3 regions of the Colwellia asteriadis genome follow, and region 2 is predicted to be linked to each of the others. Evidence: predicted binding sites of a transcription regulator. Region 2 holds the regulator's gene; each other region holds the start of a gene.
The links. The regulator LexA, encoded in region 2, represses DNA repair genes until DNA is damaged. The targets are predictions, from matches to a motif close to TACTGTATNNNNATACAGTA.

Region 1: the regulator LexA is predicted to act here: its motif matches at 8,491-8,510, upstream of recA (recombinase RecA).
Region 3: the regulator LexA is predicted to act here: its motif matches at 2,165-2,184, upstream of ABD005_RS01850 (DUF4007 family protein).

Annotation. Positions count from the first base shown of each region.
Region 1 covers NZ_BAAAFA010000003.1:94,777-105,422, reverse strand. Annotated here, with positions in the region: gene ABD005_RS05280 (hypothetical protein) at 1-229, shown strand, start outside; gene ABD005_RS05275 (hypothetical protein) at 270-533, opposite strand; gene ABD005_RS05270 (methyl-accepting chemotaxis protein) at 955-2,592, shown strand; gene ABD005_RS05265 (DUF1775 domain-containing protein) at 2,764-3,486, shown strand; gene ABD005_RS05260 (hypothetical protein) at 3,496-3,720, shown strand; gene mutS (DNA mismatch repair protein MutS) at 3,798-6,410, opposite strand; gene ABD005_RS05250 (LysE/ArgO family amino acid transporter) at 6,600-7,229, opposite strand; gene ABD005_RS05245 (LysR family transcriptional regulator ArgP) at 7,392-8,288, shown strand; gene recA (recombinase RecA) at 8,559-9,608, shown strand; gene metA (homoserine O-acetyltransferase MetA) at 10,243-10,646, shown strand, end outside.
Region 2 covers NZ_BAAAFA010000006.1:110,639-121,284, forward strand. Annotated here, with positions in the region: gene ABD005_RS09890 (iron-containing redox enzyme family protein) at 1-448, shown strand, start outside; gene ABD005_RS09895 (DUF6999 family protein) at 441-1,295, shown strand; gene ABD005_RS09900 (nicotinate phosphoribosyltransferase) at 1,555-3,165, opposite strand; gene prs (ribose-phosphate diphosphokinase) at 3,176-4,030, opposite strand; gene ABD005_RS09910 (NUDIX hydrolase) at 4,363-5,070, shown strand; gene lexA (transcriptional repressor LexA) at 5,277-5,909, shown strand; gene coxB (cytochrome c oxidase subunit II) at 6,341-7,915, shown strand; gene ctaD (cytochrome c oxidase subunit I) at 7,926-9,548, shown strand; gene ABD005_RS09930 (cytochrome c oxidase assembly protein) at 9,548-10,081, shown strand; gene ABD005_RS09935 (cytochrome c oxidase subunit 3) at 10,108-10,646, shown strand, end outside.
Region 3 covers NZ_BAAAFA010000001.1:441,098-451,743, reverse strand. Annotated here, with positions in the region: gene ABD005_RS01860 (ATP-binding protein) at 1-332, opposite strand, end outside; gene ABD005_RS01855 (DEAD/DEAH box helicase) at 329-1,963, opposite strand; gene ABD005_RS01850 (DUF4007 family protein) at 2,266-3,210, shown strand; gene ABD005_RS01845 (hypothetical protein) at 3,210-6,440, shown strand; gene ABD005_RS01840 (phosphoadenosine phosphosulfate reductase domain-containing protein) at 6,441-7,520, shown strand; gene ABD005_RS01835 (cysteine desulfurase family protein) at 7,568-8,683, opposite strand; gene ABD005_RS01830 (DUF6988 family protein) at 8,984-9,604, shown strand; gene ABD005_RS01825 (magnesium transporter) at 10,117-10,646, shown strand, end outside.

The DNA.
Region 1 (10,646 bases), on a different contig from region 2:
CAGTGACTCGCTAGAGCAATCAGCAGAGCCTGATGACCCACTGGAAAAGCTAATTGCCGAACTTAAAGAAAAGATTGAGGAAATAATGCGTGAGTTAACAAAGCTGTTAAATGATGACACCACGACAGCACAGGAACAAGCAAAGCAATTGAGCCAAGAATTAATTGAACTAAACGGGCAACTGTTAGCGTTGATGGAACAAAAACTAGAGCAGGCTAAAACAGGTTAAATAACCGGATTCTTTGTTAAAGCGAGTTCAAAAGTTAATATTAAGCAACTTTATGGGCATGATCTTGAATAACCTTTAAACAGAAATTTAAAGATAGCCCTGTCTTTTTACGTAAAGCTGTGGATGCTTTGGTAAAATCCCCAGTCAATATCAAGTGATTAATCTCTTCATTAAAATGCTGAGACCACTCTATTGAATTTGACGACATTAACATATTCATCTTTGCGTTCATTTCGGTAAGCTTTTTAATTACCACAGCAAATGCCATAGCGATAATAATTAGTAATAATACCTCAAAGTTCATCTATAACTCTCTGAATCGTTTAGTAACTCGCTAAAAATTTTATTTTACGTTGCTAAGGGGGAGTAGCAAAGTGTTTTAACTCTCGGCATGACATTATATTTGCTGCTATTTAATACTGTGATTGGTATTTTTTAGCGCGAGTTGTGATATTTAGTATTGTGCTTTTATAGTATTTTTTGACGTTAATCCTCTTGTGAATACTCGAGTTAAAGCATGTTTAGTTGCGTAGAAACCTTAAAGTAAGTTCGCTCCGGTATAAGTGAAAGTGGCGAAATAAGGTGGTTGTTGCTCCAGTAAACTAATGGTAAGAAAAACTAGGACCTCTATAGTGGATAACTATAATTATCAACTATAGTGGATAACTATAATTATCAACTATAGTTATCCACTATAGACATTCACTTTAACTAAGGAAAAGTTAATGAATTTCAATAAAATACGTGTTAGATATACAGCCGCATTTTGTACTATTGCAGCCTTTTTTATCATTTTATTATTACTGAATTATCGCTTGATTATTAAAACTGAGCAGAGTTTGATGATTTTTGGTGAAAACTTTAACCCTGCAGTTTCTGCAGTACTTAATGCCGATAGAGACTTGTATCAAGCAAAAGTTGCTGAGCAAAATGCCTTGGCTGCTTTCGGTGCTGAAAAAAGTGTCATTGACGTTGATTATAAAGACTACCAAGAAAACGCTCAGCAAGCTTACGATAGAATGAAAAAGTATCAACAGCTTATGGCGGCTTACCCTGATTCTTTACTGAAATTACAACAGTTCGATTCTGCTTTCAAAGACTGGCGGGGCGCTTCTGAGCAGGTATTTAATTTAATTCATGAGAACAATATTCAGGCGGCTCAAAATCAAAGTGCAGGTCCAGCTAACGAAGCTTTTCAGCGCTTGCGTGAAGTTTACAATATCGCTGGTGAAGAGGCTGATATAACCAGCGCTAATGTTAGTAAGCAAACAATCGACTCGGTTACTCAAAGCCTAACGGTTATTAGTATTATAGGGGCTATTGTGGTCATTTTAACGGTCTTTGCCGGGATTGCTGCCCCTAAAGCAATGGCGGATGCATTAGATAACTTAACCGCAAAAATAAAGAATTTAAATAGTGATGATGGCGACTTTACCAAACGTATTAATTCTAAAAGAAAAGACGAAATAGGTGATGTTGCTAGAGAATTTGATTTGTTGATTGATAGTTTATCAAGTCTGATTCGTTCTATTGTTGAGCAGTCGAGCCAAGTTATTGATGGCGTAGCTCAGCTGGATGCTGGGGCGAAAAATGTTAAAAACACCAGTGAAGAGCAATTGTCATCTGTTGATATGATAGCCACCGCGGTTAACGAAATGTCTTATGCTATTAAAGAAGTTGCTCAAAATGCTCAGTTAACCTCGGATGAGCTGGAAGTTGTGAATAATTTAACTGCTGAAGGAAGTAAAATAACCTCGGAAGCCGTAGCAGAAATCAACCATTTATCGGCTACCGTTGAACAGGCGGCTGAGGTTATTTCGAACCTATCAGAAAACTCTAAAGATATAGCATCAGTGTTAGATGTTATTAGAGGGATTGCAGAACAAACAAATTTATTGGCATTAAATGCTGCCATTGAAGCGGCAAGAGCGGGTGAGCAAGGGCGGGGTTTTGCTGTTGTTGCGGATGAAGTGCGTACGTTAGCAAGCAGAACGCAGCAATCTACTGAAAGTATTCAGCAAATGATAGAAACTCTGCAAAAGGGTGTGAAAGAAGCAGTGACATCAATTAATAAAGGAAGCTCAAGCACACAAGCTAGTGTTGAATTATCACAGCGCACACTAACAGCATTACAACAAATTAGTGATGCGGCTACTCGAGTAGTTGATGTGGCAGCACAAACTGCAACAGCGACCGAAGAGCAGAATCAAGTGGCGGCAGATGTTAGTAAAAACATTACCACCATGTCGGATCAAACTAAACAAAATCATCAGGTTGCCGAAGAAAATGGTAACTTAGCTGGTTCAACTATGGTACTTGCCACTAAACTAAGCGACTCAGTAACGCGGTTTAAGCTAGATTAATTAGTTATTTATATTGTTATTTATATTGTTATTTATGCAGTTATTTATGTAATTATTTATGGAGTTATTTCGACTGTAACTTTAATGATAACTGCGACAATTTGTCATATTTCCTTTTTATTAATGCTATTTATAATAGCGCTTAGCTTTCATTCATAAAAAGGACACAAAATGAAAAAGGTATTGAAAACAAGCCTGTTGGCAAGCTCTTGCATATTTACGGTAGCTGTTCAGGCGCATGTTGGCGTAGCTTCAGGCCCTCACTTTGCCAATAAAACGAGCATTATCGAACTGAGTATTCCTCACGGGTGTACTGATAAAGTTTCTGGCTCTGAAGATACAGTACGTATTGTCGCTAAAGTGCCATCAAGTATTACCTCTGTTCATGCCATTGACGCTGTTTTTGGTCAAGCAACCGCTGTGTTTGTTGACGGTGAACATAGTTATAACGAAATAACTTGGGTGAAAACACCAGGCACTGAACGTGATAGTGATACTCAATATTATAAAGTGGCTTTTCGAGGTAAATTACCAGATGCAACATTTAGCACAGTATTTATTCCAACGACTCAATACTGCATTAATGATATTGAGCAGGAAATTTCTGTTAGTTGGGATGTTGAAAGCAGTGGTCATGATCATCACGGTGGCGGAGAAGGTAACCCTGCACCATCATTAATGGTAATGCCAGCACGTACGCCAGGCTGGAATCAGTATACAACAGGTGCTGACCAGCATTTGCATGATATGAGTATATTTAACGATGCAGAAATTGTGTGGTGGGATGATGCTGCATTCAGTAGCAATGTTGTCACTCAAGAATTGATTGAGGCAGAAGGTAAAGCTGCACTCAGTGAAATTCACGATAATGCGAGTTTTTGGGTGAAGTACTAAGGAGCAATAATGAAATATATTTTTCTTATTATCGCTACGCTTTTACTGACAGCTTGTAATGATAACGATAGCCCTAACTCTGAACCAAGGGTAATAGAGCAACCAGACACCACGACAGAAAAACCATCAGCATTAGAAGTAGCAGGATTAATACCGCAAAGTAAAACACATACTTTGTTGACTCCTAATATGAGTGAATTACCAAAAGAGTTATTGGTACCGCAACTCAATTAAACGGTTATATTAAAAAACCAAAAAGCTGCTTTTGTATTGAAGCAGCTTTTTGGGTTGTACTGGTTGTACTGTTGGAACTATAGCTGTTTCTTTAACTCATATAATAAATCTAGCGCCTGTTTTGGGCTCAAATCATCAACATTCAGCTCATGTAATGATGTGATTGCTGGATGCTCGACGGGTGTTAATAACAACTGTTCAAACGTTTCACTTTTTTCTGGTAATAATGACGGTGGTTGTTGGCTTTCTAATTCGCTTAATCGTTGTTTAGCTCGGTTAATTACCGCTTTAGGTACGCCCGCTAATTGCGCTACTTGTAAGCCAAAACTCTTACTTGCTGCGCCTTCTTGTACTGCATGCATAAAAATAATACTGTCGTTATGCTCTACCGCATCTAAATGAACATTGGCCAAAGTATCTATTTGCTCGGCCAATAAGGTTAATTCAAAATAATGGGTAGCAAATAAGGTTAACGCTTTGGTTTTTAAGGCCAGCATTTCAGCACATGCCCACGCGAGTGATAAACCATCGTAGGTACTGGTACCACGACCTATTTCATCAAGTAGTACTAAGCTTTTGTCGGTGGCGTTATGCAAAATATTAGCGGTTTCGGTCATTTCAACCATAAAGGTTGAGCGACCACTGGCTAAGTCATCAGAAGCACCGATACGGGTAAAAATACGATCTACTAAACCAATAGTTGCACTATCAGCGGGGACAAAGCAACCAACATGTGCCAGTAACACAATTAAGGCAGTTTGGCGCATATAGGTTGATTTACCGCCCATGTTAGGACCCGTAATCACTAACATTTTACGTTGCTCAGTTAACAACACTGGGTTAGCAATAAATCTATCTGCTGTCATTTGCTCAACCACAACATGACGACCCCCTTCAATATTAATACCTGTTTGCTTAACTAGCGTTGGCTTTACATAATTAAGTGTCACCGCACGCTCGGCAAACGTGGTTAATACGTCAAGTTCGGCAATGCTTTGACTTAATTGTTGCAGTGTTGCTAACTCAGGCAACACTTGGTCAAACAGCTCTTGGTATAAGCGTTTCTCTAACGCTAAAAACTGGCTTTGAGCGTTAAGCACTTTATGCTCATGCTGTTTTAATTCTTCAGTAATAAAGCGTTCGTTATTTTTAAGGGTTTGTCGGCGAATATAATCTTCAGGTACATCGTTGGCAGCGCTACGGCTAATTTCAATAAAGAAACCGTGCACTTTGTTGTAACCTACCTTTAATGATTGAATTCCGGTGCGTTCTTTTTCACGCTGTTCAAGTTCGGCTAAAAATTGGGTTGCGCCATCGCTTAAATCACGTAATACATCTAGCTCATCATGATAGCCAGCAGCAATCACGCCACCATCACGAATTAGCACTGGTGGGCTTTCAATAATCGCATGCTCTAATAATGCTTGCAGTGTTGGCATAGGTTGGCTTTGCTGTGCCAACGTTTTTAAATAAGGAGCTTGGCTCTCGTTTAGTGCTTCTTGTAAAGACGGTAGTTGTTGTAACGCATGGCGTAAACGTGCAAAGTCGCGTGGACGAGCAGAGCGTAGTGCAATACGAGCAATAATTCGCTCAACATCACCAAGGCCTTTAAGTAGGCCATGAATAGGCTGGGCTAAGTCAGTATTAATAATATCGGCAACAGTGTCTTGACGGCTGTTTAAAACAGTTAAATCGCGTAAAGGAAAATGCAACCAACGTTTTAATAAGCGTGAACCCATTGGCGTGGCCGACTTGTCTAAAATAGCGGCGAGGGTGTTTTCAAAACCCCCTTGTAAATTTTGCGTAAGCTCTAAATTACGGCGAGTGGCTGCATCAAGTACAACGCCTGTATTTGCTGATTCGCTAATAATGGCTCTAATATGCGGCAGTGCAGTACGTTGAGTATCTTTAACGTATTGAAATAAGCAACCTGCTGCACAAAGCCCTAAGTGCTTATCTTCAACGCCAAAGCCAACCAGTTCTTTAGTATTAAATTGCTGATTTAATAGATTAATGCTGGTTTCTAAATCAAACTCCCACTCAGGGCGACGACGTAAGCCTTTTTGCTGAGCAATTAAGTCAACGTTAGCCATAGACTCTGGGTAAAGTAACTCAACTGGCGATAAACGTTGCAGTTCAGCCTGTAATTGCTCATTGGTTTGTGGCTCAGTGAGTACAAAGCGGCCACTGGTCATATCTAAGTAGGCTAAACCAAACGCTGGTGTAGAGTTACTTTTTTTAGCAAGGTGCGTGGTTTTTTTATCAACAATGGCAACAATTAAGTTATCTTGCCGGTCGGCAAGTAGCGCTTCATCACTGACCGTTCCTGGGGTAATCACCCTAACCACTTTACGCTCAACCGGGCCTTTGCTAGTAGCAGGATCGCCAATTTGCTCACAAAGCGCAACTGACTCACCTAAGGCGACTAGCTTGGCTAAGTAATTTTCAACGGCGTGATAAGGCACACCCGCCATTGGTATTGCATTACCACCTGTTTTGCCACGGGCGGTGAGTGATATATCTAATAAATCGGCAGCTTTTTTGGCATCATCAAAAAATAATTCGTAAAAGTCTCCCATACGATAAAAGATCAAAATATGCGGGAATTCAGCCTTAATTGTTAAGTACTGACGCATCATTGGAGTGTGGTGATCTAAATTAGCTACAGGGGGTTTTACATTGGCATTCATGTTGATAAAAGAGCTCTTATGGTAAGTGATAAATAATCACAAAAGACGGCATAGGTTATGCGGTATATCGTTGTGGGTAGAATAACAAAACAAACAAAAAACCTCTATTGGTAAAATAGAGGTTTTAAAAATTGAGCCGTTTAATTGTCGTCTGTTGCGTTAGAGACAATCGCTAATTTAGACTTGTTACTAACTTGCCGCTCTAGTTAACCATGCACAGTAAAGTGACCAAGCAATTACCCACATAACCAACGCGATGGCGATATCGATAACACGTTTCACTTTCGGTCTACCTAAGTATGATGAAAGTTTCGCTGCGCCAGTCGCTAAACATGAAAACCACACCACTGACCCTAAAATAGCACCAATTAAGAAATATACTTTGGCATCACCTGTGTATTGTCCACCAACACTGCCAATAACCATTACTGTATCTATATAAGCGTGAGGGTTTAAAAAAGTTACCGCTAAACTGGTAACAATAACCAGTTTTACCGACTTTTTATTAACAATATAATCGTCAGTGGCACCTGTTTGTTTTATGGCTGACTTCATTGAAAGTAAGCCATAACCAGTTAAAAATAAAATGCCGCCCCAAGTAAGTAAAGTAAACAGCGTGTCGCTACTCGATAAAATTAAACTGCCACCTAATACACCTATTGAAATAAGTATTGCATCATAAAGCATAAATAATGCTGCGGTAGTTTTATGATGATTTTTACTGATCCCTTGGGTTAACAGCATTGAATTTTGGGTGCCAATAGGTGCAATCATGCTTAAAGTTAAGGTAAAACCTTTTGCTAATATTAATAAACTCATAACGGTGATCTCAGTAGCCTAATGGCTAACTTTAGTAACGGGATAAATAATGTTGGCTAGTGTGCAGTAAAGTTTGTTATAAATATAATTAATGATTTTTATAGTACATAAGTTTTTCTTATGTTGTTTATGGCTTAAATTCGAGTTAAAGGTAAATGAGTAATGAGCAGTTTTGATTATAAATTATTAGCAGCACTTACCGATGTTATTGAACTGCAAAGCTTTGAATTGGCGGCTAAAAAACTCTTTGTTTCACAGTCAGCCATTTCTCAGCGCATTAAAAGTTTAGAAGAATATATTGGTCAACCGGTACTCATTCGTAGTCAACCTATTGAGCTGACCGCAGCAGGGGAGCAGTTAGTTAATCACTTTAAAAAAGTTAAACAACTTGAAAATGAACTAGCACCAGTATTATCGCCAGACAAACCCTTAAAGCCGTTAAAAGTATCGTTAGCAGTTAATGCCGACAGTATTGCCACTTGGTTTATTCAAGCGATTACACCGGTACTAAAAAATAACCGAGTTGAATTAAACTTAATGATTGAGCATGAAGAACGAACATTAGACAAGTTACGCACGGGTGAGGCGATTGGTGCGGTAAGTGTTATAGAAAAGCCACTAAAAGGCTATCGCTCATTTCGGCTCGGAAAAATGGAATATTGCTTAGTCGCTAATACACACTTTAAGAATAAGTATTTTAAAAAAGGGGTAAATACAGAGTCATTAAAAATGGCTCCAGCAATTAGCTATGATCACAAAGATGACATGCATGTACGCTTTATTGCGAAACACTTTAAGCTAGCAGCAAGTGAGTATTATTGTCATAGCGTTAGATCATCTGAAGCATTTGTTGAGTTAGCCAAACAAGGAGTTGCTTATTGTTTGTTACCTAAATTGCAAATTGCGAACGAACTTGCCAGCGGTGAGCTGATTAATTTATTACCTGACAATGAGTTGATAGAAACCTTATATTGGCATAGTTGGGTTTTAGTAAAAGGCATTAATAAAAGTATTTCCCAGCAAATAGTCAAAGTTGGTCAGCAACAATTGGCTAGTTAACCCACCTTAAAACCCACTTGAAAATCAGTACTGATTATTACTGATTAGTACTGTATATTTTTTAAAAAACCGCATTAGTAACTTTTTTTAATAAAAATAAAAAAAGTTATCTACTCCTTTAAATGCCTTAAATTTCAACTAATTAAAAGTATCGGTTATTTTAAAAAACCTAAGCAATAAAAAAAAATTATAAAAAACTTGATACTGTACGCACTTACAGTATACTGAGCGCATTAAAACGAAATAACACAACTGCTCACGGAGTAATTTATGAAAGACGATAAAGAAAAAGCACTATCTGCTGCCTTAAGCCAAATAGAACGTCAATTTGGTAAAGGTTCAATCATGAAGCTTGGTGATAACCATACCATGGACGTAGAAACTATTTCTACAGGCTCATTAGGGTTAGACATTGCTTTAGGTGCTGGCGGTTTACCATTAGGTCGTGTCGTTGAAATTTATGGTCCTGAATCAAGTGGTAAAACTACCTTAACACTTGAAGTTATCGCCGAAGCACAACGTAATGGCAAAGTATGTGCGTTTATTGATGCCGAGCATGCACTTGATCCTATTTACGCTGAAAAATTAGGTGTAAATATTAGTGATTTACTTGTATCGCAACCTGATACTGGTGAGCAAGCGTTAGAAATTTGTGACATGTTAAGTCGTTCAGGCGCGGTTGATATTATTGTAGTTGACTCTGTGGCTGCATTAACGCCAAAAGCAGAAATTGAAGGCGACATGGGTGACTCACATATGGGCTTACAAGCACGTATGTTATCGCAAGCAATGCGTAAATTAACGGCGAACTTGAAAAAGTCTAACACTATGTTAATTTTCATTAACCAAATTCGTATGAAAATTGGTGTCATGTTTGGTAACCCTGAAACCACTACAGGTGGTAACGCATTAAAATTCTATGCTTCAGTACGTTTAGATATTCGTCGTATTGGTGCGGTTAAGAATGGTGACGAAATAGTCGGCAATGAAACACGTGTTAAAGTGGTTAAAAACAAAATTGCTCCACCATTTAAGCAAGCTGAATTTCAAATTCTTTACGGTCAAGGTATTAACAGTCTTGGTGAGTTAATTGAGTTAGGCGTTAAAAACGGCTTTGTTGAAAAAGCGGGTGCGTGGTATAGCTGTAATGGCGAACGTATTGGCCAAGGTAAAGCTAATGCCGCTAAATATTTAGAAGAGCATCCTGAAATGGCCAAGGATGTTGATACTAAGTTGCGCGATATGTTTTTATCGAAAGCGTTACCTGTAGTAGAAAGCCCAGAAGTGACAGAGCAAGAAGAAGACTTTTTAGCTGAGTAGTTAATAATTGTAGGCTTAATAGCCCTCATAGCACTAAACCAGTCACATCATATCTTAATAACGCAGCTTTAGACGTAAAGCTGCGTTTTTTATTGCTAGCCTTAAATTAATCGCACAACCTCATTTTACTAATCATATACTATTAATCATTTAGTCGTCTGTTCTCACTTCCTCATTACTCAGTTTTACCTAGGTTATATTGACTTAGACGTTTAAGCTGCCGCAGACGCCATCTTTAATTTAATTATAAGTTAACCTGAGAACGGCTTAATAAATGCTTCTCTAGCTGCTATTTTTCCTAACTTCTTCGTTAAATTTATTGGCAATAGGCCAGCTATTGACGCGAAATTTACCTTGCTTATCATATGAAAAGAAGAAAAACGGTCAAATCGATAATTGGTAATGTGATTCCTTCTTATATTTCAATATATTAAGGGTTATTTACCGAATTCAGGTTAAGTTAGTGAATACTGTGATGGTTGTTTGCTTTATACAGTTTTATATTACGATAGTGTTAGTGGTTATAGACGTCTATACGTTTAGATGTTGACATAGCTAGCAATCTAAGTAACATTGCATTATGTCGTCATTGTGTACTTTAGTTAGTGCTGTTTTATCTTAAATAGGTGTCCTTATGCCCATTAAAATACCCGATCAATTACCTGCATTATCTGTACTCGCGAATGAAAATATTTTCGTGATGTCAGAAAACCGTGCTGCGAGCCAAGAAATTAGACCTATGCAGGTGGCTATTTTAAATTTAATGCCTAATAAAATTGAAACTGAAGTACAAATACTACGAATGCTGGCTAATACGCCACTGCAAATAAACGTTGAGTTTGTTCGTATTCACGCAAACGAATCTAAAAATACGCCAAAAGAGCATTTAGAGAACTTTTACTATTTGTTCGATGATATTAAGCATAAACAATACGATGGCTTAATTATTACCGGCGCGCCATTAGCATTAATGGATTATAGTAAAGTGACCTTTTGGGACAAAATATGCGAAGTTTTTGACTGGGCTGAAAAAAATGT
Region 2 (10,646 bases):
CAGGTCAACCGTCATTAGCCACGCCACAGAAGAGCATCGTGATTACCTAATACTGGAAAACGATTATGTAGCAACAGGTGGAGCCTTAGCTGACATTCAAGCAGCGAGTAAAAATATAGGCTCGGAGGCACTACATGGCTTTTTAATGTACCGAGCAAGCCAACCTAACCCCGTTGATTTAATTGGTGCAATGTGGATTATTGAAGGTCTAGGTAACAAAATGGCCAGCAAATGGTCACAACGTATTAATGAGCAATTTTCATTTGAAAATACTATTACTGCCTTTATGGATTACCACGGTGAAAACGATGAAAATCACTTACAAGCGCTTTACCGTCTGATTGATCGCGTAGCAACATCGCCTGAGCGGATTAACGACATAATACGCACCGCAAAAGTCGTCGCTAAATTGTATCAACTGCAATTAGAGGAGGTTGATAATGGCTAAAAAAGTCAGTCCTTATTTACAGGCCATTAGCAATGATGACTCTCTGCCGATAGAAAAGGTTGCCACGCAATTATGGATGACAGATCTCAATAACAGCTTTCGCTGGGTATTAAGACCATTATTACAGCTTTTTTTTGCAATACTGCTGCATATTGTTTGGTTTATTAAACGGTTACCTTTCCCTCAATTTAGCGCCCATCACTTTTTACAAAAAACTATTTGCTGGTTTTGTCGTTATTTTGTTTCACCTGAAGCCAACCTTTTAATTCTTAGGCACTTTGCTACTGAATCGAATATTTTAAACTTTTTATCGGAAAATACAGGGCACGAACATCGCGTTAACCTTTACCCAAAAACCATTAACGATATGCTCAATAGTACTTTTGTTGATCACGACCAAGAGCTCTTTGACTGTTTTATCAAACTAGGCAAAAGCCAAGCACCGATTTCAGCCAACCAAACGCCAACAGAATGTACTTGGGACAGCTGGCAGCCAATTAATATGGACGACTTTCATATCAAAAGAAGATCAACGCAAATACTCGACTTTGAAACGTCGCATGCTTTATTTATGTGCTTATTTTGTTTTTTACTGAAAAAAGATGAGTATCGCGATGCAATTAATGGCTTTAATTTAGACCAGTCTATCGCCATTAGAATAGGTCGAATTATTGATGACCCAACCTTAACTGAATTAGCCTACAACAAATATCCGCAATACTTAGTGGGCCCATGGAATTTAGGACAGCGCTTTTTAATGCATGGCTTTTTTACCGAACACTTATACGCAAGGCTAGAAACAATAAGACTGATACAACTTGAAAAGAGTAGCGCCGATTCGGCTTAAATAATCTGATCTCGGTTTAATAGATATTTAACAAATTGAAATATCAGCAAAAATTATTTTTTTGCATCGCTCGCTTGATAGTTTTTCTTTTTTCATATGATAAGCAAGGTAAATTTCGCGTCAATAGCTGGCCTATTGCAAGTAAATTTAACGAAGAAGTTAGGAAAAATAGCTGCTAGAGAAACATTTGTTAAGCCTAGCTCAGGTTAAATAATAAAAAAAGCGAGCAACCTAAAACTAGATTGCTCGAGCTACCAACTTAAATCTGTTCGTTTATGGTTGCACGCACTTCAGCTAAAGTCGTTTCTTTAATTAGTTGCCCATCTTCAAAGACCACGGTTAATAATCCTTGATTTTCTTCTTCAGCAGAAACATCATCAAACAAGGTTAACTCGCCATTAACTCGTTCTATTTTTAATAAACCTTTTGCAGATTTTTTCTTAGTATCTGTTTTAGGATCTTTGAATATAGCAACACGTTCGCCGTTTTTAACAACACTTGTTGCTTTTACAGCTGAGCCGTGAGTATCACGAGTTACATACTGATAACTATAAGAACCAATACCCAATACAACTTTTGAAGCAAAGCCTTTATCCATTAAACGCTGTAATATCAAACGCTGGCGCTTAAGGGTAATAGCATCGCCATAAATAGCACCTATATGATCATCAAGTAACTTGAAGCCTTTGCTGGTTGTAGTACCACCAAAAGTGTCCCATAAGCATTCAATTAAACCTTTCACTTCACAAGGCATTAATGGGCTAGCTTGTTGCTCACCTGTAGACTCATTCTCAAAACCATAAAACTCACCATTCCAACGGTATGCTTCATAACCTTTAGCGAGTACATCTTGTTCAGCTTCTGCTTGGCTATTAAATAATTCACTGTATTCTGAAACAGGAGAAACTTTATAGCCGGTTAAGATTTTGACTGGATCTCCAGAGTCTGGGCGAATAACTAAGGTACCATCGCGAGCCATTATCTCAGCCTTTAACTGAGGTAAATAATCAGTCACCAATGTCCAAAAATCCCAGGTATCTGACACTACACTTAATATGCCTGTTGGAGATTGCTCTTTCATTAAGTATTTGAAGAACTCTATTTCACCTTCCATGATCCATGAACACGTAACAGAATGCTCAGTTGCATCCACAGAGCAACCCACAAGCTCATTATCTACATTAGCACCGTAGTACTTTTCAGCAAATAATACGGCAGGGATAGTGTCAGTGCCCACTAAGCCTGATGCTAAATGCCCAAAACCACTCATTGCTGCAGCATGTTTACCAAACATCCCTCTAAAGCTAAAGTCGTGGCCCTGAAAAGGAACAAAATCTAGCGGAAGCCCCGTTTTATTAGCAAACTCTTTAAATACTTTTAAGTAAGCAACTGAGGTAGTGGCGCTAGTTTGAATTGGCCAGTTTTCACAGCTCAACACTGTTTCAATCATATTAGTTAACCACTGAAAGCCTTCTTTCGTGTTAACAATAGTCATTGGTGGTACTAAATAAGGAACCAGTGTCCCTTCAGGTAATGCTTTTATTCTTAATGGTAAGTAACCTAAGTCGTGTAAGTCTTCTAAGTATTTAACATCAACAGAATAGCCTAACATTGCACTCATAATACGTTTATGGTTAGCAACGGCAGTGACTTTGTCGGCCTTAAAAAACTCAGCCCATTCTTCTTGTAAATAGCTTTTAATAAAGTATTGCAAACCCACAAATGCAACTTTTTTATTGTCTTCAACGTTGCTTAATTTACCACTTCTTGAAGTGAAGTTAGCATAAACTTCAGTCACATCAGGGTGGTAAGCACGACTATGAAATTCTTTATAAACATCTTTTTGCATACTAGCAGCGGTAATAGTCATTATAGTTTCCTTACATTTCAATAATTTGTAATTTTATTTTGTTACTTGTCGTAAATTCTTCAATAGGTCGAAAAGAGTCAGTGGTATAAATAGTGTCAATTAACCCCTCAAACACCGATAACCCTTTTGAAAAAATACCGTGAGTGATAAACAGCGATACTTCCACAGCACCTTTGTCTTTTAACACCTTGGCTAATTCGATAAACGTTCTGCCACCATCACATATATCATCAGCGATGAGTACTTTTTTACCTTCAACATCACCCAAAATTTCAGTTTTAATGATTTCGCCTGTTTTAAAATTTCGCATTTTTTGTGCTTGAATCACCTCGGGCTCACCATTAAATGTCTCCGCTATTTTAATAGTTTTTTTACTCGCGCCAGCATCAGGTGAAATTAACGTAAGCTCACCTATAGATAAACGTTGACTTAATTCATCACAGCGCTCAAGTAAGTTAATTTGCGGTATGTTGACCACTCTATTTAATAACGCTGGTGATACTTCACTATGCGCATCCCAAATAGTAACTTTGGCAAAACCTAAACTATTTATGAAGTTTGCCATAACCGCGGCACCTAAGGCTTCACCTTCTACACAAACTCTATCTTGGCGGGCATAAGGAAAATAAGGAATAACGAGCTCAATAGGAAGCGCTTCATTTGAAAGTCGTTTAAGTGCATCAACAGCAATCATTAATTGAACAAGCTTTGATGAGTCAGTAAGACGTGCAAAGATCTCTATTTTACTGGTTGTGGCAAAGTCACTTGGATTAAAGCGAATATGCTCTTCTCCCCCAGAAAAAGTGAAGCTGTCAAAAGTAATAGCCGTTTTATTTCCGACGAGTTCATGGCTAAATATTTTCATGTTACTTCCTTTTATTTAAATTGTGTCCTAAAGACACAAATAATTTAGCAAAGAGTTTACTATAGATCAAGTTAATTATGTCATAGAGACACAATCAACATTTAAAAGCGCAAATTAGTGTAGCAGCTAAAATAATCAACTCATATAACTTACTAAGATAACTTATTAATATAAATAAGAAATGCAATGAACTACGCTAAGCATTTAAGTAAGATATTAATAGATAGATAAATAGCCAAACAGCTTTAGCTAAAGAGTAATTAATGACCGTTGTTATTGATATAACAAGTAAATTAGCTTAATGTGTCATAAAGACATAAAGAGTCGTTCACATGAACCCAAAAATGACCCCCTACAATATAAATGAATTCAAAAATCCACTGTTTACGGTAGATAGTGTGTTATTCACTGTTGAGCATAATTGTTTAAAAGTACTGCTGGTTAAACGTGCAAATGAGCCTTTTCTTGGTAGCTGGGGGCTTCCAGGTGGATTTGTTAATGTTGACGCAGATGCCACAACCGATATTACAGCCTTAAGAAACCTCAAAGAAAAAACTAACGTTGCGCCGCAATATTTAGAGCAATTACAAACATTTTCAAACACTAGCCGTGACCCTAGAGGCTTTAGCGTTACCTTAGTTTACTTTGCCTTAATCGCTGCACAACAAGTTTCATCACACATTGCAACCATCGACGAAGTGCAATGGGTAGAGCTTGATAAGCTAAACAGTTTATCAATGGCATTTGATCATAAAATGATTATTGAGCACGCCAAGCAACGCTTACAGCAAAAAGCACTTTATTCGATGGTACCTGTGTATTGTTTACCCGAGTATTTCACTGTCGGTCAGCTAAAATCTGTAATTGAAACCATCATAGGCAAAACCATACAACGCAAAAGTCTTATTCGACGTATTGAGGCTGCCAATATGTTTGAAGCTATTGACGAAAAGGTTAAGTCGGGTGGGCGATTAGCGCAACAATACAAAGTAAAATCGGGTGTTGATATTGTTCATTTTGAACGTAATTTAAGTGTTTAAGCATAAAAGTTAGTTTACAAGGGTATCTTAGCATTAGCTGATCGTCTGTAACATGAGCAATAGCTTTATTAACTGACACCTATTTGCAAAAACTTTCGCTGAATTTCAAACCAACAAAAATCAGTAAAAAACATACAGTACTTGCCTTTAAATACAGCCTGTATATACTAACAGTAACACTGTGTAAATTTACAGGCTAAATAATAATGAATTCGATACTCGATTTACCTTCGTTGACTAAAAGACAGCAACAAATATTAGACCTAATTAAAGATAAAATTGCTGATACTGGTATGCCACCTACTCGGGCTGAAATAGCGACTTTTTTTGGTTTTAAATCAGCTAATGCTGCCGAAGAGCATTTAAAAGCCCTTGCAAAGAAAGGTTACATTGAAATGTTAGCAGGTACCTCTCGTGGTATCCGTTTAACAGAAGAAATTATGGAAGAAGCGGGTTTACCACTTATTGGCCGTGTTGCCGCAGGCGAGCCTATTTTAGCGCAAGAGCATGTTGAAGATCATTACAAAATGGATGGTAGCCTTTTTCATCCGCCCGCCAATTACTTACTACGTGTTAACGGCGAAAGCATGAAAGATATTGGTATTTTAGATGGTGATTTACTAGCGGTTCACCAAACAACTGACGTGCAAAATGGTCAAGTTGTTGTTGCTCGTGTTGAGGATGATGTTACCGTTAAGCGCTTTAAGCGCGAGGGTAATATTGTTTATTTGCATGCTGAAAATGAAGATTTCTCCCCGATTAAAGTTGATTTAACACAACAGCAATTTAGTATTGAAGGTTTAGCTGTTGGTGTAATACGCAACGGTAACTGGATGTAACTCTAGTTTATAAAAACCGCACCACTATTAATAAAGAGCCAGTAAATAAATTTCAATAAATTCTTTTGATCTTTATTTACTGGCTCTTTAGTTTATTAAACCTCCGCTCAAACCTCGTACCTCCTACTAATGAAGACTATTTAGAGTTAACACTCTATTGAATTAAATGGTTTTTTTTCAATTCCTGTTCTATAAATTATATTGACCTACAATCAAATGTAGCGTATTCATAATACAAATAACGCATAAAAAACGAACAAAAAGAATAAGACGTTAATGCGCTAATACTCTCTCATCGAAGATTGTTATTATCAGCTCTCGTCACTAGCTAGTTTATAAAATAATAATAAAACTAACAGATATTCAGTTCAGTGGGCCGTGATTTACATTGCTGCAATTCTGTTTTCTATGCATTAGAAAGGAGATGTCGAGTGAGCAGACGTAACCTAGCTTGGCTACTATGGCTAAGTGTATTTAGTAATTCAACATGGGCAAACAGTAAGCTTAATTTAACCCAAGGTGTTACCGAAATAAGTAGAGAAGTATATGATTTACATATGCTTGTGCTCTATATTTGTACCGCTATTGGCGTTATAGTTTTTGGCATTATGTTCTGGTCTATCGCGTTTCACCGAAAATCTAAAGGTGCAAAGCCTGCAGACTTCCATGAAAGTACTAAAGTAGAAATTCTCTGGACCGCTATCCCTATTGTTATTCTTATTGCTATGGCAATTCCCGCAACTAAAACACTTATCGCTATGGAAAATAACGATAATTCTGACGTTACTATTCAAATTACCGGTTCACAATGGAAATGGCATTATAAATACTTTGATCAAGATATTGAGTTTTATTCTGTGTTATCGACGCCTCGTGAGCAATATGAAAACCATCAAGGCGAATCTGATAAAAGTGAAAATTATTTATTAGAAGTTGATAAACACCTTGTTATTCCCGCCAACCAAAAAGTACGTTTTTTAATTACCTCTGACGATGTTATTCATTCATGGTGGGTGCCTGCATTCGCAGTTAAACAAGATGCCAACCCTGGTTTTATTAATGAAGCATGGACCAAAGTCGACGAGCCAGGTATTTATCGTGGTCAGTGTGCCGAATTATGCGGTAAGGATCATGGGTTTATGCCCATTGTTGTTGAGGTAAAGTCTGTTGAAGATTACCAATTATGGCTTGATGAGCAGCACGAGTTAATAGCGCAAGCAGCTGATGCTGAAAAAGCCTCACTAAGCGCAGAAGCTTCAATGGATGAATTAATGGCCTTAGGTGAGAAAACCTATGTCGCTTATTGTGCAGCATGTCATCAAGTATCGGGAGCAGGTTTACCTCCTGCTTTTCCTGCTCTTAAAAATAGCCCCATTGCGACTGGCGATGTTAATACGCACATTCAAATAGTCTTTAATGGTAAAGCCGGTACTGGCATGCAAGGTTACGGTAAACAATTAAGTTTGAAAGAAATCGCTGCTGTTGTCACCTATGAGCGCAACGCTTGGGGTAACAATACTGGCGATGCTGTACAAGCATCTCAAGTGAAATCTGCAGCGGGTAACTCAACAGCTAGCGATGAAAAAACGCTCGAGGCAGTAACCCCCACCACCACTGACACTAGCGACAAAAAAGTCGACGCCCCCACGGTTACCAATACTGCGACCGAAGACCTCACTAAGATCTACAGTAAAGAGGAATTAATGACAATGGGTGAAAACGTTTATATGAAAGCGTGTGTTGCTTGCCATCAACCTACAGGAGCAGGATTACCGCCCGCATTTCCTGCACTAAAAGGTAGTCCTATGGTGTTAGGGGATATAGCGGCTCATATTGACATTGTACTTAACGGGAGCAAGAAAAATGCTGCTATGGCTGCTTTTGGTAGCCAATTAACCAAAACAGAAATAGCCGCCGTTATTACTTATGAACGCAATGCATGGGGAAATAATACCGGTGATTTAGTACAACCTGCAGCCATTAATACTGCTGCTAGCGCGAAGTAAGGGACATAAGATGACTACAGACGTTATAGAACAAGAATCCCACGACGAGCATCATGATGATCACAAAATGACAGGTATAAAGCGTTGGCTATACACCACCAACCATAAAGATATTGGTACGCTTTATTTATGGTTCGCTTTTATCATGTTTTTAACTGGTGGCGCTTTTGCCATGGTTATCAGGGCAGAGCTATTTCAGCCTGGCTTACAATTAGTTGAACCTGATTTTTTTAACCAGTTAACCACAGTGCATGGTTTAATTATGGTATTTGGCGCAATAATGCCAGCGTTCACTGGCTTTGCAAACTGGATGCTACCTATGATGGTTGGTGCACCAGACATGGCATTACCACGTATGAATAACTGGAGTTTTTGGATTTTACCTTTCGCGTTTAGTATTCTACTCGCTTCTTTTTTCATGGAAAGTGGCGCACCTAATTTCGGTTGGACCTTCTACGCACCGCTCTCAACCACCTACTCTAACGGTAGTACCGCCTTTTTTGTTTTTGCCGTACATATTATGGGGATTTCATCCATTATGGGGGCTATTAATATCGTTGTTACCATAATGAATATGCGTGCTCCCGGCATGACTTACATGAAAATGCCATTATTTGTGTGGACCTTTTTTATCACCGCTTATTTATTAATTGCCGTAATGCCTGTACTCGCTGGTGTAGTCACTATGCTATTAACCGACACTTACTTCGGTACCAATTTTTTCAATGCCGCTGGTGGTGGCGACCCAGTAATGTTCCAGCATATTTTCTGGTTCTTTGGTCACCCTGAAGTATATATTATGATTTTACCTGCCTTTGGTATTGTCTCTACTATTATTCCAGCGTTTGCCCGTAAACGTTTATTTGGTTATAGCTCAATGGTTTACGCCACAGCGTCTATCGCTTTACTCTCATTCATTGTTTGGGCGCATCACATGTTTACTACTGGCATGCCACTCTTTGGTGAGCTGTTCTTCATGTATTGCACTATGTTAATTGCCGTTCCAACTGGGGTAAAAGTGTTTAACTGGGTCGCAACCATGTGGCGCGGTTCATTAAGCTTTGAAACGCCAATGTTGTTCTCTATCGCCTTTGTTATTTTGTTCACTATTGGTGGTTTTTCAGGCTTGATGCTAGCAATGACCCCTGTCGATTTTCAATACCATGATACTTATTTTGTGGTTGCGCACTTTCATTATGTCTTAGTGACTGGCTCGTTATTTTCTATTTTTGCTGGTACTTATTATTGGCTGCCTAAATGGACAGGGCATATGTACAACGTCACCTTAAGTAAATGGCATTTTTGGTGCTCATTGATTTCAGTTAATTTACTGTTCTTCCCGATGCACTTCTTAGGCTTAGCGGGTATGCCGCGCAGAATTCCTGACTATGCGTTGCAATTTGCCGACTTTAACAAATGGGTCAGCATTGGTGGTTTTGCTTTTGGTTTATCGCAATTCATCTTTTTAGCCGTAATTATTAAATGCATTAAAGGTGGAAAAAAAGCACCAGCAAAACCTTGGGATGGTGCCGATGGTCTAGAATGGACAGTAGCGAGCCCTGCGCCTTATCACACCTTTACTACACCACCTTCACAAGCCGATATTGATGGAATATATAAGGACGAACACTAATGTCTGAAACAGTAAGCCATAGCAAAACCGTTAAAAAACTCAGCTTAGTGGTGCTCGCTATGTTTGGTTTTGGTTTTGCCTTGGTGCCTCTGTACGATGTTTTTTGTGATATTACCGGCCTTAATGGCAAAACTAACGATACTGCAGCCACTTACAATGCCAACGGAGTTGATGAGTCTCGCACAATTACAGTGCAGTTTATTACTCGCAATGCGCAAGGCATACCTTGGCAATTTTCACCTGTGATCAATAGCATTGATGTTCATCCTGGTGAAATGAAGTTTGTAAAATTTTATGCCAAAAATAAAGCAGGCCACGCCATGACAGGCCAAGCTGTACCCTCGGTTTCACCAGGAATGGCAGCTAATTACTTTAATAAAATTGAATGCTTCTGTTTCACTAATCAACCGCTAGCTGCAGGTGAAGAAGTTGAAATGGGACTGCAGTTTTATGTAGATCAAGACTTACCCAGCGACATAAGCACCTTAACGCTCTCTTATACTTTGTACGATATTGGTAAAAAATCATCCTAAGATAATACCTTGAAAAGGGATATGAAATGACTAATAAAGAATACGAAAATTACTATGTACCTAGCCAAAGTCATTGGCCTATTGTTGGGGCAATTGCTTTATTTATGATTGCCGTGGGTGCGGGAAACTATGTCACTGACTTGTCAAAAGATCAAAGCGGTTTTGGCGTTTATCTATTACTAGCAGGTATCGCCTTAATTATTTACATGTTAGTTGGTTGGTTTACTGATGTAGTGAATGAATCATTAGCAGGTAAATATTCTCATCAAATGGACCACTCTTTTAAACAAGGTATGAGCTGGTTTATTTTTTCTGAAGTGATGTTTTTTGCCGCCTTTTTTGGCGCACTGTTGTACTTGCGTGTTTTTTCTGTGCCTTGGTTAGGTGGGGCTGGTAATAATGCTGAAACTGGCGCGGTATTATGGCCAGACTTTGTTGCTGCTTGGCCCTTATTAAAGACCCCTGGAGGCACTGAAACAACGGCAATGGGTTGGTATGGTTTACCGCTGATTAATACGGTGATATTACTCACCTCATCTATTACTGCTCATTTTGCTCACAGCGC
Region 3 (10,646 bases), on a different contig from region 2:
CTTTTACATTGTGAAATAGATGAATTAGGCAGTCCCATGCCAAACTTTCCCATGCCAGAACTATCATTACGATGAGTGCCACCACCGAATTGCATTGCAACTCGCAATGTTTCTGCATCCATACCGTTACCGTTATCCCATAGGGATATTTCAGAAACAGTATAGTTTTTTCTTTTAGCTAATTTCTCTTCAATAAAGCCAACTTCAACTCTTGTTGCTTTAGCTTGTAGACTATTATCAATCAATTCAGCAAGGGCATATGCGGTATTGTTATAACCGTTGTCTCTTAACGATTCTATTACTGTTGATGCACTTAAAAACCTATTGCTCATTTTACTTCCTCAGTTGTAACCCACATATCATTCCAGTATTCAAAAGCGATATTGACACTTTGAAATTCAGGAATATCATCCATAACCGTATAAATATTACATTCTTTGTTTCCACCACTTTTAAACCCTCTCATTGCTCTCCCGGCCATTTGCAGATATTGCACTAAAGAGTTCATAGGTTTAGCAATTACAGTGACGTTAGTTTTAGGGGCATCAAAGCCGGCAGTTAGTACATTAAAGTTAACAAGTACTTGTAGCTTTCCTTCTTTATATTGATTGATCTTCGCTCTGCGACTTTCAATTGAGTCGTTTTTGCTGTCGATCGATGCAGCCTTAATCCCTTTATAAGCTAATGCTGTAGCTAAATTAACTCCATGTTCTACATTACAAGCAAAAACGATAATTTGTGAACCTAGTTCACATTCAAGCATAACAGTATTAAGAACTATTTTATTACGTTCAATGTTATTCGCTAATGCCTTCATTGTTTCTGTCCCGCCTGAATCCTTTAATTCGTAGGCTGCAATACCAGAATGATCATAATTTAATGATTTAAAGTTTGCTTTAGCTAGATAACCATTTTCTACTAAGTAATCAATCGGGGATAAATACCCTGAAATTTTCATGGATATTTTGTTGTTATAAAAGAAATCTGCCAATTCTTTGTCTTCTTCAGATAATCCTTCAGCCGAATAACTTCTACCTGGCGTAGCTGTTAAACCAATAAGATCAGCAGTAAAGTCGTCCCCGGAAATGAAGTCGTTAACAACTTCACAGAATTTTGGAGCTATGGCCTTGTGAGCTTCATCAAAAATGACCATAGTGACGGACTTTCTTAATTCCTTATAAAGTAGTTGTAACTTTCTAGTATCGTTCTCTCTCAAGCTTAAAAATTTATGTAACCCCCCCACAACAAATCCTGAATCGATTCCCCCCAAGCTTTCATTTGAGTTGGAATAAAACCCGTATAGAGACGTTGCTCTATTTCCAAGTGATTGCCATGCTTTTTCAAATTCAGAATAGGCTTGCGAACATAATTCCTCTCTATCTGCCAACCATAATACAACATTTGATTTATTGGCCCTTAAGTGTTCAGAAGCAATATTCATAGCTGTACGGGTTTTCCCTGCTCCAGTAGGTAAATGAACTAAAACTCTATTGCGAGGTATTGAAGCTAAAGAAGATAGGACGTTTTGAGAAATCTCTTGCTGATAAGGATATAAAGCATAATTCGGTTCAACTCTAGAAATGCTATCTACTTCTGAATCATTGTTACTTTCGGTTTCATAAATTTCTTGTAAACCAATTTTTTCTGAGAATTTTAATAAATCTTCAGATGCCCAACTAATAGCAGCGCTATAATGTTTAGGTGAAACTTGATGAGGGGATAGTTCAAACTCTGGAAATAATTCTATAAATAATTGTGGCTTTAACCGATCGATTAGTAGGGCGCGTAACTTATCATTAAAAATAAATTCAACTTGTTTAGTACATGCAACGATACCCGCAAGCTTGATTTTACTTAACTCTGCATTTTCTGATGAAACATTTACCGCAAAATCTATTGATTGCTTAGGTAAAAAGGTAAGTAACTCGTCTTCAGAGAAATTAGATAATATTTTTTGTAACATGGAGATCCTTTTTAAAAGTCGTACAAAGCACGATATCCTTAGAGTTTTTTATTCAAACAATACTCGCTTTAAAGTAGCAGTTATTATAATATTCTCTTTTACCTCAGTTTATTGATTTATATTAATCAATTCAACTTAAAAACACTTTAAATCATGTGTTTATTAATGGTTCACAACACCCATTTAACCTTCCTCTCTGTGCACTGTTTAAATATACAGATAAAGGTAAACTTTTACTTTAACCTTGAAGAATAAACATATATTATTGCATCTGGACAATTTCTCCAGAGGTAGCAACAGGAATGAAAGCTAAATTTACCGGTCACGACACTTTTCCCCTTAGATATGGCTGGCTCTTTAAAGCTGTTAACCATTTGAATTCCGGTGGTAAATTACAAACAAGCAAGGAAGAAGAAACTCAACAAGCGATAATTAAACTTGGTGTGGGTAAAAATATGGTCAATGCTATTAGATATTGGGCAGAGTCTGCTGAGTTACTATCTAGTAAAAGATCTCAATCAAATATTGATTATTTCACTTCAGAAAACGGCGATTACTTATTTAACACAGATACAGGAAAAGATCCGTATTTAGAACAAATAGGCTCTGTGTGGCTTGTTCATTTTTGGCTAAATTTTAATTTTCAGCACCTTAGTGCTTATCGCTACTTTTTTAATTATTCTCATGTGCAGCATTTCGAAAAATCAAAACTGCTTTCAGATTGTTCGAGTGATGCTAAAAAGTTGGTTACTAACGATATAGGTAATGAAAGTACTCTTAAAAAAGATATTGACTGCTTTTTAAATACTTATAGTAAAAAGTTTAAAAGTGATGCTGTTAAGAAAAAGCTAACAATAGATGAAGAGCACTTTACTTCACCTTTAACTGAGCTTAATTTAGTTACAGACAATGGTGGTGGCTTTTATGTAAGCGATTTAGCTGAGCGCCCTGAACTTCCTATTGAGGTTTTTATTTATGGCTTAATTAAGTTTGCTCAAGTCGAAACTAAAGATTCAAACATAAATAGCGTTGATTTTGACTCTTTATTAACAAAGCCTTGCTCACCTGGGCGAATATTTAGGCTTTCAGAAAGCGGATTAGGGCAAAAGTTGGATGAAGCACAAGAGTATTCTAAAGGTGGAGTATCTTGGATTGACTCACTGGGATTACGTCAAGTAAAAATAAATGATGAGTATTTGAGCAATCCTTTAGCTGTGCTTAACAAATTCTATGGAGCTACATCATAATGGCTAACTCATTAATTAGTATAAATCAGCGCTACAAAAGTTCAACTAGGATTGATAGTCAACTCGATGATTTCAAACCATTTTTAAATGATTTTATATTGCATGGTACAGCGGTAAATGTATTAGATACAATTAGCCGTGATTTTTCAGGTAGTGAACAAAGAGCTTACACACTAACGGGTCCGTACGGTTCAGGTAAGTCTACAGTTGCTTTGTTTTTAGCTAGTTTGCTTTCTACAAATAAAGCAGAACGAACATATGCAGCAAATAAACTTGAGAAAGCGGAAGGCGTTCTTGATGATTTTTCTCATCGTTTTAGTGTAAAAAAGGGTTGGCAAGTAATTAAGCATGTTTGCGGTCTTGAAGCACCAGCTAACTCTATTTTGAAAAGTATATATAGAGCTTTTGAAATTGATTTTAGTGTGGAAGAGGTTAATGGTTTTGATGATGATAAATGCTTAGTTGAGATTAAACGTACGTTAGGATCTACTTCAAGAAAAGTTGATGGCACGCTTATTTTTCTTGATGAGATGGGTAAAGCACTTGATTACCAATCAAGGAATAATAAAGATTTACATTTTTTCCAATCACTTGCGGATATTGCGCAACAAGCTGAAAGCTCGGTTGTTCTTGTAGGCTTCTTACATCAGTCATTTTCAGATTACGCAAAAAATAAAGATGCTAAAGCTCAGAAAGAATGGGCAAAAGTTCAAGGTCGTTATAGAGATTTAAGCTTTAATCCTTCAATTGAGGAGTCACTTGTATTAGTAGGTGATTCGATTGCAAAAACACCTGAAATTATAGAAGCTTTAGAAAAAAAGCATAAGAATCTAGTCAGTCATGTATTAGCGCACTTTGAACATAAAAACATCAATGAAAAAGCATTAATAAAAACACTTCCACTTGATCCAATTGTAAGCTTGTTACTTGGTCCTATTTCTCGAAGACGTTTTTCGCAAAATGAACGAAGCTTATTCGGCTTTCTAGCCTCACATGAAAAATTGGGATTTAGGGAGTTTTTATCGACTAATTTCGATTCTGGAACTGAATCGACAGTTCTATACCGTCCTGAATTACTGTGGGACTACCTCCATTACAATTTACATCACCTCATTGTTACTTCGCATGACAGTAAAGCTTGGTTAGAAGGGTGTGATGCTATTTATCGAGCAGAGCAAAAAGGTACGGAGCTACACGTATCAATAACAAAAGTAATTGCGCTTTTGACTATATTTGGTTTTCAACATCATTTACATGCGAAAAAAGAATTTATAATTTCTTACTTTTCCGCTCAGGGTGTAAGTAAAGCAAAAACTTCCCAAGCCATTAAAGATTTAGAATCTTGGACGATCATTATTTATCGTCAAAATCACAATGCTTTGTTTGTATTTCAGGGCAGCGATATTGATATTCATAACATGGTGTTAGAACGTATTGAGTCAGTTAGCCAAGGAGTTGATTGGACAAAGGTTTGTGATATTCCGCAAAATATTTTAGCAACGGCACATTATCATAGAACTGGTTCCATGCGTTGGGCAAATACAAAACTCATAAATAAAATTGAGCCTGGTTTTATTAATTCGTTAAAGAAAGAACCTCTAAAAGGCGCTTCTTTTCTTAGCTTCCTTCTCCCTGCTTCTATAGAGGTGGCAAAGGAATTAGCCGATGCTATGCCAAGCCTGCCTTTTGCAGCTATTGGTAATGCAAATTCATTGCAAAGATTAAAAGAAGCTGCAATTGAATTAATTGCGTTAAATCAAATAGCAAAAGAAGAAGATAAGATTGAGCATGACCTAATTGCAACGAAAGAGCTTGATAGTCGAATTTCATTGGCGTTTCAAGAAGTTGAAAAGGAGTTGTCATCTGTTTTTCAACACTCTACCTGGCAGCATCAAGGTGAAAAAGTAGCTGGACGATCTCTTTCTCAAGTAGCTTCTGTTATCGCTGATAATGTGTTTAGCGCAGCACCTAAAGTGATTAATGAACTGGTTAATAGATCTAAGCCATCAGGTAGTGCAAATGCAGCTATTAAAAAACTACTTATTCGGATGGTTGATTATGCTGATGAGAGAGATTTAGGCTTTGAATCAGATGGTTTCCCTCCTGAAAAAGGTTTGTACCTTTCATGCATAGTTAAGAAAGGACTACATAAATTTGACTCTGAAAGTGAGCAAGCTGATTTTTACATGCCAAAAGAAGATAATGCTGATATGGCATTATTATTTAGCAATGCACTTAGTTACTTAAAAGAAAATAAGAATAATATTATTTACTTATCTGAGATTTATTCATTATGGAGTAAAGAACCTTTTGGTTTAGCAAAAGGCATACTGCCTATCTGGTGTTTAGCATTTTTAATGGCTAATACTGAGCACTTAGCTTTTTACGATAAAGACGTTAATAATAACGATATATTTATTTCTCAACCTGATGAGGAATTTGCAATAAAACTAATAAAAGAACCGCAAGGCGTTGGTATTAAGTTTATTGCAATGGATGGTATAAAATTAAACCATCTTGCTTCTCTAGCAAGTGCAATAAACAGTGGCTCAGTAAAACCCACGACACTGAAGTTAGCTCAAGAATATGTTCAATTCGTTAGTGAGTTGACTCCTTGGACGAAAAAGACAAATAACCTTTCAAAACTTACTCGCGGTTTTAGAGATCTTACTTTGTTAGCATCAGACCCTACACAGTACTTAATGGACGATATTCCTAAGCTATTCAATAAACACAAAGTTAATATTGAAACAGATAAAATTTCTGAAGTAATTAATGAATTGCGCTCTGCACATCTGGACATGGTTAATGCTTATAGGGCACGCATAACATCATTCTTTAAGTTGGATCCGAAGTTACTTACTCAATGTAAAAATGTTGCTAAATATACATCTGACTATAAACTTGAAACATTCGCTTCACGCTTAGCGGAATTTGCAAGTAACGAAAAGTGGGTTTCAAGTATTATATCCCTTTTATCGGGTGTCGCTGAACGAAACTGGAATGATATGGCGCTTGAAAAGGCTAACTCTGAATTAGTTCAGATGATAGACAAGTTTAAAACAGCTTCTCACTATGCTGTATTAGGCGACTTATCTCCTAATAAAGTAGATAGAGAATTTAAACAAGAAATGAATTCAGTAAAAGCGACTCTTAAAAAAATAGACTCGGCCAAGCAACGAGCTATTCTATTAAGAGTTCTTGAATCACTAGAAACAGAGGAAGTTTAAGTGAGTTCTACAAAAAAGACATTACATGTACTCGGCCTTTCTGGCGGTAAAGATAGCGCAGCACTTGCTATGTATATGAGAAAAAATTACCCCGACCTAGATATGCATTACTACTTTACTGATACTGGTAAAGAGTTACCAGAGGTTATAGATTTTGTTAATAGGTTGGAAGGTTACGTTGGAACTATTATTGACCCTTATGAGGAAGTTTATACATCTAACAGGGAAAAGAAAAATTTTGATTTCCATTTAAAAAAACACAAGAATTACCTTCCGTCCCCCCAAGCAAGATGGTGCACTATTCAGATGAAATTAGTGCCTTACGAGTTGTGGGTGAATAAGAAAATGAAAGACGAAGGATATGAAGAAGTTGTTTCGTATGTTGGAATAAGAGCTGATGAACCTGAACGAACAGGTTTCATGACTAACTCTATCTCTGAAAACTATATGAAAATTAAAATGCCTTTTAGGGAAGATGGTATTGACCGTAATGGTGTTTTTGACATTCTCAGAAAAGCAGACCTATTTTCCGACCACCCAGATGTAATTTCGTACCGTGAACTTAAAGAACTCAGTGAAAGTGAAATAACTGCGCACTTTAGTGCGTTAGTGGAAAAGAAGCATAGGGACCCTAAATATAAAGGGAATGTTGATGCTAAGACTTTACAAAAAATAGTTGAAGCAATGGATGATGGTAAACCTGGTTATTACGGTTGGCGATCTAGAAGCGGTTGTACATTTTGTTTTTATCAACAGAAGATTGAATGGTTAAGATTAAAAGAAATATATCCAGAAGCTTTTGAAGAAGCTAAAAAATATGAAAAAGCTGCTGAAGATGAACGAGAAGATGGTACTTTTTATTGGTTAGGCAAAGACACACCCCTTTCAACTTTAGAGTCTGATGCAAGAAAAGAACAAATAGAAATGAACCATAAAAAGAAGTTTGAACGTTTTTTAAAGAAGAAAAATAAGAGACGTAACGCACTTCAAATAGCTGTTAAGGAAATTGATACTGATTATATGGATGATATATATGATGAAGCTGAAGGCGGGGGAGCTTGCGTAACCTGCTATAAGTAGCTAAGAATTTCCCATTACAAAAACAGAAAAATAGATCTACGATGAGATTAAGAAAAAACTTTAATCTCATCGGCTAGCTTGTCCATAGAAGCATAATCAATATTTAGTGGGAAGCTTATTCTAAAAGTTTTATCTGCTATTTCTCTTGTTAATCCGATGGCACTAAGCACATGTGATGGTTCTATTTCTTTTGATGAGCAAGCCGAGCCTTGGGCTAAACATAGCAGGGTTTCATTTTTTCTAACTAATGTATCAGTATCTGTTTCAGGTAGCGTTATCGATAAACAATTTGCTAATGTATCGGCACCATTGACATTAAATATTACGTTTTCGGCTTTAAGCTTACTTAAAAAATACTGTTTAACATTTTTAGATTTAAAGCTGTAATAATACTTTCCAAAATATTTAATTGCTGCACCAAAGCCTAAAATTAGTGGTGCTGCAACAGTACCTCCTCGTAAGCCATCCTCTTGCCCTGCTCCGTGTATCACTGGCATTAAATGTTTTTTACGTAAATCACGAATATAGATTGCACCTATACCTTTCGGTCCGCCAATTTTGTGAGCAGAAAATGACATCGCATCTACATTAATATCATCTACATCAATATCTACTTTTCCAAAACTTTGAGCTGCATCACTATGAAATAATATCCCAGCATCAAAACAGACTTGTCCTATTTCATCAATTGGATTAATAGTTCCTAATTCATTATTTACATGCATTACTGAAACAAACGCTGTATCTGGCCTGATTGCATTTGTGACTGCATCAGTCTCAATTATCCCACCTTTATTTGGTTTTACATAAGTAACTTCATAACCAATGGATTTAAAATAATCACATATGGCAAATGTACATTTATGTTCAACCTGAGTAGTTACTATATGCTTTTTATCTTCTGATACTTCTTTACCTAAAAGCAGACTTTTAAAAGCAATATTATTCGATTCTGTTGCGCCACTGGTAAAAATAATTTCACTTGGGTATGCTCCTATTTGATCAGCTAGTTGTTCTCGGACTTTATTAATTTCATCAGAAACTTGCCCTCCTAATAAATGACTCGATGCAGAGTTAGCATAATAATGTTCAAAAGCCTCATTTAGGGATTGTTTGACTTCAGGCAGGATAGGATATGACGCGGCAGTATCTAAATAAATCATTCGTTTGTGATTAAGTTAAACTATTTTACACATCAGGATAACATGGTTTAACTTAAGAAGATCAAAATAGGAAAAGACTGAATATTAATATTATATTGAGAAACAGCCAAAAATTGTATTATGTTACGATGTATTATGGATTTACTCTTGAAGGATTAAAGTGAATATCGCCATTAACCGTATGCTTGAAGCAATACAGAGTTTAGATTTATTGTGTATGTTAATTTAATCATTTTAATTGTTGCTTATGTAGGTAGGCATTATTCTTACTAAAGAACGGGATGTTGAACAGTGTTGTCAATGGATAAGCTTTTAGAAAAGTCAGAATCACTAAATAGTGAATTTAGCCGGATATTTGATTATGGACCAGCGGATGAAAGTAAACGCGTAATTGCAAGCTGGATAATGTGCTTAGTTGGGCTTGAGCATAGTGTTAGCCTTCGACAACTTGCACTGAACGGTAACTACACCTCTGCAATTTGTATTATGCGCTCACAGTTTGAAGCGGTAACTCGTGCAACTTGGTTATTTTATAGTGCGAGTGAAGCCAAAATTGAAAACACCATGAAAACGTTAAGTGAACTCTCACAAAATGCTGATCAAAAACCGAGTAATAACGACATGATTACTCAGATGAAAAATAAAGCACCTGAGCAAGCTGTGTTGATGCTAACTGAATTTAGAGACACACAGTGGAAGGCACTTAATTCATACGTTCATGCTGGCGTACATGCACTTCAACGTCATGGCCATGGTTATCCTGAAAAGTTAATTATCGATATCATAAAATCATCAAATGGCTTATTAAGTATGACAGCTATGATGGCGGCAATCCTTACTGGGAATACGATGATTATTAAAGATGTTTCGAAAATTCAGCTTAGGCATAAGGATTGTTTGCCCGTATTATTATCTGATTAATACTTAATAAAATTGCATAATGTTGTAATGTATTCTGAGCAAATAAGTTTTTGTATTAAGAGAACAGACTAAATTACTCTAAAAAACAAATGTCTATAACAGTCATTTTGAAACTCTTTAAATATGCGAGTTTTTCAAAATTTTATATGCGCAAAAGTTTAGCGTATATGTATAATTATTAAAATATAAGGTGCATTGATATTAACCTGCGTATTAACATCATGATAAATAACAAAATAAAAAGAAGGTATCAAATAATAAAAGTAGTTAACTAGCTACATACAGTTGTTTTTTGTAAATATTTTTTACCACATAAGAGTTCAAGTCGGGGAGGGGCCACCATTTATTTTTCTTAGCATACCTCCCTAGATACTAGCTTCACTTATCATACACTCAAAATACTCTTTTAATTTTCTGCTTTATTTTTAGAAAAATATCGACATTTTCGGGTTTTTTTAACAAGACAGCGTTATGATGTAAGAAAATAAACTCGTTAAAGAGAATGTACTTACGTGGCTATTGAAACGAATAGTGATCAACTATCAATCTATATTAATCAAATTCTTGCCGCTGCTGATGAGCATGAAATATCCGCCATTATTAGCGAGGCTGGACAAACATTTGTTTCTGAGCAGTTTGCGTTAGTTGTTGAAGCTATTCCTGCCGAAACACGTTTACTGGTTTGGCATACTTTTAGTGAAGAAACCAAGCTTGAAGTTTTTATTGATTTAGGCTCAGATACTCGTAAGTGGTTGATTAAGGCATTAGACGATGTTGATTGTTTCCAACTGCTTGAGCAACTTGATGCCGATGATTTATTAGAAATAGCAGAAGAAATACCTGATCGCTTTTTAACTTACGCGATAAAGCACCTAGACACTAAACAACGCGCGCTATTTGATCAAGCACAGCAATATGACGTTGAGCAAATAGGTCACTGGTTAAATTACGATTACGTAAGAATTTCAAATACACTGAAAGTTGTTTCTGCGAAAAAGTTAATCAATAAAGGGTTACAACCTTTTACGGATGAATTTTATAT